3 regions of the Massilia sp. GER05 genome follow, and region 2 is predicted to be linked to each of the others. Evidence: predicted binding sites of a transcription regulator. Region 2 holds the regulator's gene; each other region holds the start of a gene.
The links. Region 2 encodes FNR, which switches genes on or off when oxygen is low (the NO sensors DNR and NnrR bind a similar motif). Its sites were predicted from a motif close to TTGATNNNNATCAA; they were not measured.
Positions count from the first base shown of each region.

Region 1: ACL58G_RS28355 (glycine-rich domain-containing protein) is a predicted target of FNR. The motif match lies at 1,363-1,376, and genes of this name have one in related genera.
Region 3: ACL58G_RS08180 (KamA family radical SAM protein) is a predicted target of FNR. The motif match lies at 1,788-1,801, and genes of this name have one in related genera.

Region 1 covers NZ_CP178858.1:6,417,329-6,420,602, reverse strand. Annotated here, with positions in the region: gene ACL58G_RS28365 (NAD-dependent epimerase/dehydratase family protein) at 1-201, shown strand, start outside; gene ACL58G_RS28360 (hypothetical protein) at 348-611, shown strand; gene ACL58G_RS28355 (glycine-rich domain-containing protein) at 617-1,282, opposite strand; gene ACL58G_RS28350 (CHASE domain-containing protein) at 1,447-3,274, opposite strand, start outside.
Region 2 covers NZ_CP178858.1:3,526,817-3,530,090, forward strand. Annotated here, with positions in the region: gene ACL58G_RS15880 (glycosyl hydrolase) at 1-106, shown strand, start outside; gene ACL58G_RS15885 (porin) at 107-1,177, opposite strand; gene fnr (fumarate/nitrate reduction transcriptional regulator Fnr) at 1,238-2,002, opposite strand; gene ACL58G_RS15895 (TorD/DmsD family molecular chaperone) at 2,221-2,859, shown strand; gene ACL58G_RS15900 (formate dehydrogenase) at 2,868-3,074, shown strand; gene ACL58G_RS15905 (formate dehydrogenase subunit alpha) at 3,090-3,274, shown strand, end outside.
Region 3 covers NZ_CP178858.1:1,815,112-1,818,385, forward strand. Annotated here, with positions in the region: gene ACL58G_RS08170 (methyl-accepting chemotaxis protein) at 1-1,034, opposite strand, end outside; gene ACL58G_RS08175 (cache domain-containing protein) at 1,146-1,604, opposite strand; gene ACL58G_RS08180 (KamA family radical SAM protein) at 1,902-3,274, shown strand, end outside.

The sequences.
Region 1 (3,274 bases), 2.9 Mb from region 2:
GATTATTTCGATCTCGTGGCCGACGCATTCGGCCTGGCGCGGCCGCCGCGTCTCGCGCGCGCCGAGCTGGAGAAGGCGGTGTCGCCGATGCTGCTGTCCTTCATGTCGGAATCGCGCCGGCTGGACAACCGCCGCCTCGGCACGGAGCTGCGGGCCCGGCTGCGCTATCCGCATGTCGGCGGCGGCATAAGGGCGTCTTAAGCATTTCGCAACTAACCCATGTATCATTCGGGTACGCCGTAGAGCGACCACACAAAGAACTTATATCTCCCGAAACTGGCTGATTTTCCATAACCCGCTATGGGCTGTGGAAAATTTCCCATGGATGTGACAAGCGAAAGACGAACATGCCCATCAGACGCATTCCTGACGGCGCCGAGTACGACCCGAACCGGGTCCTCGACGCCATCATCGATAAACTCAAGCTCAAGAACGACGCCGCGCTGTCGCGGCTGCTGGAAGTGGCGCCGCCCGTGATCAGCAAGATCCGCCATCACACCCTGCCAATCGGCGCCACCCTCCTGCTGCGCATGCACGAGGTGTCCGACTACAGCATCCGCGAGCTGCGCGCGCTGATGGTGCGGTCCCACGCGGAGACCAGCGTGGCCTGACCCGCTCAGGCGGCCTTGTCGGCGCTGTGCGGGCTGGCGCACCAGGCGGTGGCGCTGCCGCCCTGGGTCAGCTTGCCGATGTGCGGGCTCGCGCACCAGGCCGTGTCGATCGCGCGCCGGGTCAGTTTGTCGATGTGCGGGCTCGCGCACCAGGCGGTGGCGGCAGCGCGCTTGCCTGCGGTATGCGGGCTCGCGCACCATGCGGTCGCGCTGTCCGTCGCCTGGCCCGGCTCGACGTGCGGGCTCGCGCACCACGCGGTCGCGCCGTCCGCGGCCTGGGCGACGGCGCCCGGATACGCGTCGCCGAACGTTGCTTCGTACAGCTCTTTCATGCGGTCGCCGCTGGCGAGGCGGAACTGTTCGTCATCGTCGCCGCCCATGCCGACGTACGGGTAGTGGTGCAGGAAATAGCCGAAGGCCTGCTCGCAGTCGGCGGCATATTTCATCGTGTCGAGGATGTGGTAGTGCCAGAACGTGTCGACGTCGACCAGCGGTGCCGTGTCCTCGTCCGGATACATTTTCATCAGGCACAGGAAGCGGCGGTATTCCTTTTCCACGGCGTTGGCCTTCTCCAGGCTCCAGCCTTCGCCCGATGCCGCATGCATCAGCTTCATCTTGATCGGTTCCAGGTCGAGTTGCATCACGGCGTTAAACAGGTCGTTGGTGTTCATGGTCATCCTTGTCAAGGGTTCAGGAGTGGTCGGGCGTGTGTTGCATGTCCTCAATGTAGTTGAGGGAATTCGCCCAGATTTTGATATTTGTCAAACAAATAATATGAGTTGTTTGAACGGCTATGCAGAAGTTCGATAGTGGAGTAAGGCGAGCCGGTGAAATGTCAGATGACGGCCGAACCCGCGCCTTGTTCCTGTTCCTGGGAGAGAACGGGTTCGGGGCCGCCGATGACAGGCGCCGAGACCATGACGGTCGTGCCGCCGTCCGGCTCGCTGAACACGGCGCAGGTGCCGCCGAGGATCACGATGCGTTCCTCGATGCCGACCAGGCCGAAAGAGCCGTACTTGTTGCGCCCGCCCGGCGGCAGGCCGCAGCCGTTGTCGCGTACCGTCAGCGACAGCCAGCCGCCGTTCAGGCGCAGCTCCACTTTCACGCGCGTCGCGTTGGCATGGCGGACGATGTTCGTCAGCGATTCCTGCAGGATGCGGAAAAAGGCCGTCGCGCAATGGTCGGGCAGGGCGATCTCGCCGTGGTCGTCCTGGATGTCGCACTGGATGCCGGTGCGGCGCTGGAACTGGTTCACCTGCCACTCGACGGCCGCGGACAGGCCCAGGTCGAGCACGGTCGGGCGCAGGTCGTTGATGATCTGGCGCACGCTCCTGATCGTCGTGTCGATCTGCTGCAGCGTGGAACGGGCCCGCTTGTGCAGGTGGCTGTGCGTGTCCTGCGTGCGTCCGGCCAGCAGTTCCGCCTCGATGCGCAGGGCGAGCAGGCTCTGGCCGAGGTCGTCGTGGATCTCGCGCGCGATGCGCTTGCGCTCCATTTCCTTGATCTGGTACGCGTGGTCGGCCAGGCGCCTGAGCTTCTGGTGCGACAACTGCAGCCTGGCCTGGCTTTCGCGCAGCTCGCTCGTCATCTCCCGCGCCAGTTCGAGGGCGGCGCGGCGCGACGACGTGAGCGTGTGCAGCAGGGCATAGAGCAGGATCGAGCCGAGGAAGCCGAACGCCATCATGAGCTTCGGATAATAGGTGTCGAATTCCGTGTACAGGGCGGCCCTGGGCGCGCTGAACGTCGTTTTCCATGGACGGCCGTTGAAATCGAGCGGCAGGCTGGTCGTGAAGACGTCATCGCCGACGTCGAGCGCCGGCGTCGGCTCGGCGCGCGTGCCGCGGCTGTCGAACAGCGCGAGCGGCTTCGATACCGTAGGCTGGCCGCGGGCGTCGATGCCGGGGCCGACGTCGTACAGCGTCATGCGCAGGTTCGCGACCGGAACTTCGTCCATGACGCCGTTCAGCAGCTTGGGGATACTGAACGCGATGCCGAGCGAACCCGTGTAGGCCGCGCGGCGCTGGTCGACTGTGCGCAGCGGCACGCCTTTGCGGTAGACCGGCATACGCATGCCCACGTAGATGTTGTTCGGACGCGACAACATTGGGATCGGCGTACCGGTCGAAAATATCATGCCGCTATCGCGCTCTTGCAGCAGCAAGTTCCCGAAATAGCGGTTGGCCTTCAGGTCGATCGCATAGTAGTGGGCGCCCGGCGGCGCGGGTTCGACGAAGGCGACGACCAGGTACGACGGCCGGATGCCGGGCGGCATGATATCCAGGTCGACCGGCTTGCCAAAGATGTGCGACACGTCCGTGCGCAGTGCGGCAACGAACGCGTCGCGCCCGTCATGCGGCACCTGGACCGCGTAATTGATGTAGTCGACCGCCGGGAAGCTCCTGGCCAGGTCCAGTCCGGCCACGAATTCGTGGAAGCCCTGGTGCGTCAGGACGTCGGAACTCTGGATCATGCTGCCCGTGGCGCGCAACAGGTCCGTATACGATTTCACGCGGACCGTGATGACGCTTTGCGCATGCCTGGCATGGCTGATGAAACGGGCTTCGGCGTCGCTTTCGATGGAACGTGCCGTGAACAGATACAGCAGCGCGCCGACCAGGGAAGACAGCAATGCTCCGGCCCAGAACGAGAACCGGGTCACGGAA
Region 2 (3,274 bases):
GTCGTTCTTCATGTCCTGGGTCGACATCACGGCGGCCAATGACGATACGCGCATCAAGGCCGTGTATGCCGATCCACGCGTCATCACGCTGGAACGATACGTGTGATCAGAAGTTGTGACGCATGCCGAGCACGTACGCCTTAAGCGTCGCGCCCGGCGTGGCACCCAGACCGTTGATCGCGAAGTCGTAGACCCCGTTCGCGCGGTTGTCCAGGCGCGTCGTGTACGCGTACAGGCTGCTGCGCTTGCTGAGCGTGTAATCGTAGCCGAGCGTCGCATGCGTGGCGCCGGTGCCCGCGCCGGCGCGCACGAAGCCGATGCGCGTGCCGGCCGGCCCGCTCGCGTCGCCCGCGCGCGCAATGCCGATGCGGATGCCGTGCGGTCCCATCTGGTGCGACACGGACAGGTACACGGCATTGCGCGCCAGCTCGCCGGCGCCCGTCCCGTATTTCAAACGTTCGGCGACGACGGCGATGCGGGTCTGCGGGAACTGGTAGGCGAGGGCGGCCTTCGCGCCGGTGTCGTCCAGGCCCGGTCCCTGGTACTCGTGGTGGCGTTCGCCCGCCAGTACGGCATACCACGGGCCCCGTTCGTAGATCGCGGCGGCCGACGTCAGCGACGGCTGCGCGCCGCTTGCCGGCTTTTCTTCGTTCAGGCCGTGCGTCACCCGCAGCGACAGACCGTGCCAGGACGGGCTCCAGTAGTGAATCGAATTGGACTGGCGCCGGTCGAACGACGACTTGTCGCTGACGTTGTCCGCGTCCCCCGCGGATCCATTGCCCATGATGCTCATGTAGCCGGCCGTCGTCGGATAGAACGGGTCGAGGCCGGACGTGGCGCTGTTGTAGGCCGTCGTCCAGTGGCCCGCGAACAGCGTGCCCCACGTGCCGGCGAGGCCCACGCGGGTATCGCGTGCGGCGAGGGCGCCGGTGCCCGTGTCGGGCGACAGCGTGCCTTCGACCTGGAAGATGGCTTTCAGGCCGCCGCCCAGGTCTTCGCCGCCGCGGAAACCCAGCACGGAGCGGTTGTTCACGAGGCGCGTGAGGCCGGGGCCGGAGGACGCCGCCGCGTGTTCGAGGGCGACGTTGAGGCGGCCGTAGATCTGCACGGCGCCGTCTTGCGCGTGGACGGTGCCCGCGGCCAGCAGCATGGCGGCGGGGATTGACTTGATATGCATGGGGGATCTCCTTTGCCCGCATTGTCGATGCGGACGCGGAGACCGGGAACTACCGAAAGGTCAGGCCATCGGACTGCACTGCTCCGTCCCGGCCGCCATCGCCTTCAGGCGCGCCGGTTCGAGCAGCTCGACCTCGCGCTTGTCGACCTGCACGAGCCCCAGCTTTTTAAAACGGGACAGCAGGCGGCTGATGCTTTCGATGGTCAGGCCCAGGTAGTTGCCGATGTCTTCGCGCGACATGCGCAGCTGGAAGCGCGTGGACGAATAGCCGCGCGCCGCGTAGCGGGCCGAGAGGTTGATGAGGAAGACGGCGAAGCGCTGCTCGGCGCGCATGTTCCCCAGCAGGAGCATGACGTTCTGTTCGCGCGTGATTTCCTGGCTCATGATGCGGTGGAAGTGGCGCAGCAGCGCCGGCACCTGGCCGAACAGGTCCTGCAGGTTCCCGAACGGGATTTCGCACACTTCGCTGTCTTCCAGTGCGACGGCGTCGCAGTGGTGGCGGTCGGCGCTGATGGCGTCCATGCCGAGCAGCTCGCCGGCCATCTGGAAGCCCGTGATCTGCGCCTCGCCGGCCGCGTTGATCTGGTACGTCTTGAAGTGGCCGAAGCGCACGGCGTACAGGTTGCGGAACGGCTCGCCCATCTTGTACAGCGGTTCGTCGCGCTCCAGGCGGCGGCGCTTGCCGATGATCCGATCCAGGCGGTCGATGTCCGCGTCTTCCAGCCCCATTGGCAGGCACAGCTGGTGCATGCTGCAGGCCGCGCAACTGGACTTGAGTGCGGTGACGTTGATGGGGGATGCGGACGTGGTATCAGCGGCAATCATGGCAAGTACCTTCGGGTGATGTCTCGATTATAGACGTGCAGCCCGACTGCAACGAGGGAATTTGTCCCGACGTTGGTTGCCTGGCCAACGAAGTGTCGCGTGGACGTCAAGCGTGCGCGCCTTTGCGTTGTCAAGGATTACACTTCCCATGAATATTTGCCAACGGGAGAACCATGTCCGTCGAACAGCGTTCTGCTTCATCCGATTTGCATGACGGCGTGGAGAGAGCCGTCGCTGCGCCGCTGGCCGACGAGGACCAGGCCCGCGCCGATTTCTACGCGCTGTTCGCACGCCTGCTGCTGGCCCCGCCCGACGACGCACTGCTCGCGGCACTGGCCGCCGCGGACCCGATCGGCGCCGCCGGCGAATTCGCTCTCGAGGACGCCTGGCTGAAGCTGACCCAGGCCGCCACCGTCGTCGATGCGGCCGCCGCGGCCGATGAATTCTCGGCCATGTTCATCAGCACCGGCACGCCGCCGCTGAATCCGTACGGTTCCTTCTACCTCACGGGCCACCTGAACGATGCGCCGCTGGCCGACCTGCGCCACGACCTCGCGCGCCTGCGTCTCGCGCGGGCGCCAGGCGTGGGCGAGTTCGAAGACCACCTGGGCACGCTGTGCGAGACGATGCGCGTATTGATCCAGGGCGGACCCGGCATGCCGCCGCGTGGCCTGGCCGTGCAAAAACACTTTTTCGAAACGCATGTCCGGCCGTGGTATGCGGCCTGCCTGGCCGACATCGCGGGGAGTGCCGACGCGAATTTCTACCGGATCGTCGCAGGCGTCGTCGATGCCTTCCTGTCGATCGAAGCGCAGGCGTTCGCCGTGCTCGATGCCACCGACCCGATTGCCGCATGAGGACCATCATGAACGATGACAAGCAACCCGATCCGACCCGCCGCAGCCTGTTGAAGGCCGCGCCGCTGGGCGCGCTGGCCGTCGCCGCGGCCGCGCGTGCGCGGGCGCCCGGGCCGCAGCCCGAGCCCGCCGCACCGGTGGCGCCGCAGCAGGCCAAGGGCTATCACGAGACGGAACACATCCGGCGCTACTACCGCACCGCGGCTTACTGGTAGAAGGAGACCACGACCATGACCCTGGTGAAGACATCACGCGACAGCGGGCTGAAACGGCGCCGCTTCCTCGTCGGCGCGGGCGTGACGGCCGGCGCGGGCGCCCTCGCGCGCCACCTGCCGCTGAACGTGATCCAGCCCGCGACCGCGGCGGACCCCGTGCCGGCCAGGCCGAACACGGAGGTCAAGCACACCGTGTGCAG
Region 3 (3,274 bases), 1.7 Mb from region 2:
GCGACGGCGCGGTCGACGGCCTGGCCGCCGCCGGCCGCCAGCCGCGCCGCCTCGGCCGCGAGTTGCGTCGCCAGGCGCGCGTTGTCCGCATTGCCCTTGACGGCCTGGGTCAGCGTCTCCATCGCGCTCGCGGTCTGCTGCAGGGAACCGGCCTGCAGCTCGGTGCGGGTCGACAGGTCGAGGTTGCCGCTGGCGATTTCCTTCGATGCCGTGTCGATCGAGCGCACGGAATCGAGCACGCTGCGCAGCGTCGTGTTCAGGTTGGCGATGGTCTGGTCGAGCGCGCGCGCCGTGTCGGCGATTTCGTCGCGGCCGTCGTTGTGGACGCTCGCGCACAGGCGGCCTTCGGCCAGTTCGCCCATGACGGCCGAGATGGTCCCGATGTCACGCAGCATGGCGCGGCGCACGAACATGGTGACGGCCAGCGACGCGGCGATCGACAGCAGCACCAGCATGGCCATCCACGTGCCCAGGTTGTGGAATTCCGTGCGCGCCGCGGCATAGGCCTGTTCGCTGAGCGTCTTCTCCAGCGCGGCCAGTTGGGCCAGCTGCTGGTTCAGCACCATGAATTCCTTTTCCGCCTTCTGCATCGAGTTGGTGGCGATCGACTGGTCGACCTGCGCCATCTCGATGGTCTCCTGCACCGCCTTGCGGTAGGCCGCCAGCGCGGCCAGCGACGCGTCGACGGGCTTGCGTTCCGCGCCGTCGGTCGTGCGCGCGAGTTCCTGCAACTGTGCCTGCACGGCGGCGTGGCGCTTGCCGATGTCGGCGATCAGCGCGTCGAGGCGGTTCTTGGCGAAGCTGCCGTTGATCCAGGCCAGCAGTTGATAAGCGTTGGCGTGGACGTACTTGGCGTCGCCGGCCACGTCGGCCACGTTTTTCAGGCGCGCCGCGCGGACCTGCACCATGTTTTCCAGCGACGCGTTCTGGCGCACCATCCCGTACCAGGCGGCACCGGACAGCATCAAGAGCAGCACCAGCACCATGCCGGGCGCCAGCAGCAGCTTCGGACCGATCCTCAGTTTTTTCAGCATGTTGCGCTCCCGCTTAAAAAAGAACGCGGGCATGCCGCCCGCTTGAACACCGAACGCGGGCATGCCGCCCGCTCGAACACCGAACGCGGGCATGCCGCCCGCGCGCACGTCCTATTGCTTCTTGTATAGCCCGGCCTCGAGCACGACGCCGTCGACGAGCAGGATGTACGTCGTCTTCGGCTCGATCTTGCCCGTGGTCGGATTCTTGTACTGGTAGTCGACCCAGCCCTTGCCCTTGGCGGCGGCCAGTTCGATGATCTCGCGGCGGTATTTCTTGCCGTTCGCATCGGGCACGTCCGTCAAATCCTTGCCGACGATCGACGGGTTGTACGGGTGAGCCAGCACGATGCCGGTCTTGACGTCGCGCATGTCGATGTACAGCGAGCCCTGGACGAATTCCGGGTCCTTGGCCGTAATGCGTTTCATGACTTCTTCCTTGCCCTTGGCCTTGACCATCGCGGCGCCGCGCTCGGCCATGGCGATCGCGTCTTTCTCGGTCGGTTCGGCCGCCAGCGCGCCGGCGCAGGACAGGGCCAGGGCGGTAGCGACTACGGTTGCGGTCAGCTTCATAGGATGTCCTTTCGGGAAGGGGAAAGAGATAGGTCTGAATGTTGCCTATTTGCATTTCGTACTCTACGCCGCGGCCCCAGCCGGGTTGTTGTGCTAACGCAAGTAGCACCCGATGTGCCGCCGCAACGGCAACGCTGATCTTTCGCAGTGCATGTGGAAATCAGTGAGAAACGGAATCAGAACTTGACTCGGGGCAACTCAAAGGCAAGTCCGTCTCCCTACCATCGGTTCCTGTCGGCAATTATTTCCGTGCGTCACCTTTTGCTGCCGCCAACCACTTCCCTCAGGAGAAATCCCGTGACCCTCGACGCAACCCCCGCCAAGTTCAAGCCCTATACCCGCCAGTCGATCCAGAACGCCCGCCAATGGCAATGGCTGAGCCCGGATCTGCAGGAAGCCGTGCAGGTGGTGTCCCACGTGCTGCCTTTCCGCACGAACGAATACGTGATGGAGCAGTTGATCGACTGGAGCAATGTTCCGGACGATCCAATCTATCGCCTGACGTTCCCCCACCGCGACATGCTGCCCGCGCGCGAATACGAGCAGCTGCGCGACCTCGTGCTGGTCAAGAAGGACGACGCCGCGATCGCGCAGCTCGTGCACCAGATCCGCATGCGCATGAATCCGCACCCGGCAGGGCAGATGACGCACAACGTGCCGCGCGTGAACGACGCGCCGCTCAAGGGCCTGCAGCACAAGTACAAGGAGACCGTGCTGTTCTTCCCCAGCGCGGGCCAGACGTGCCACGCCTATTGCACTTTCTGCTTCCGCTGGCCGCAGTTCGTGGGCATGGAAGAGATGAAGTTCGATGCGCGCGAGTCCACGGAACTGGTGTCCTACCTCGGCACGCATCCAGACGTGACGGACGTCCTGATCACGGGCGGCGATCCGATGATCATGAATACGCGCTCGCTGGCCGAGTTCATCGAACCGCTGCTGGCGCCCGAACTGGCGCATATCCAGAACATCCGGATCGGCACCAAGTCGGTCGCATACTGGCCGCAGCGCTACGTGTCGGACAAGGACAGCGACGACCTGATGCGCCTGTTCGAGAAAGTCGTCAAGGCCGGCAAGAACCTCGCGCTGATGGGGCATTACAACCACGCCGTCGAGCTGCGCCAGCCGGTGGCCCAGCAGGCCGTCAAGCGCATCGTCGGCACGGGCGCGACCTTGCGCATGCAGGGGCCGCTGATCCGCCACATCAACGAAGACCCGAACAGCTGGGCCGAGCTGTGGACGACGGGCGTGCGCCTGGGCGCGATCCCTTATTACATGTTCGTCGAGCGGGATACCGGTCCGCGCGAGTACTTCGCGCTGCCGCTGGCGCGCGCGCACGAGATCTTCCAGTCCGCGTACAGCATGGTGTCGGGCCTGTCGCGCACCGTGCGCGGGCCGTCGATGAGCGCGTTCCCGGGCAAGGTCGTGATCGACGGCGTCGTCACCATCAACGGCGACAAGCTGTTCGCGCTGCAGTTCCTGCAGGCGCGCAATCCGGACTGGGTGCGCCGGCCGTTCTTCGCGAAATACGATCCCGACGCCACCTGGCTCGATCACCTGAAGCCGGCGTTCGGCCGCAAGAAATTCTTCTTCGAGGGCGGCGAGGACGATCACGACACCTTCGGTGCGGCGGGCCGCGTGATCCCGATCCAGGCTGTCCACGCGCAGGACCG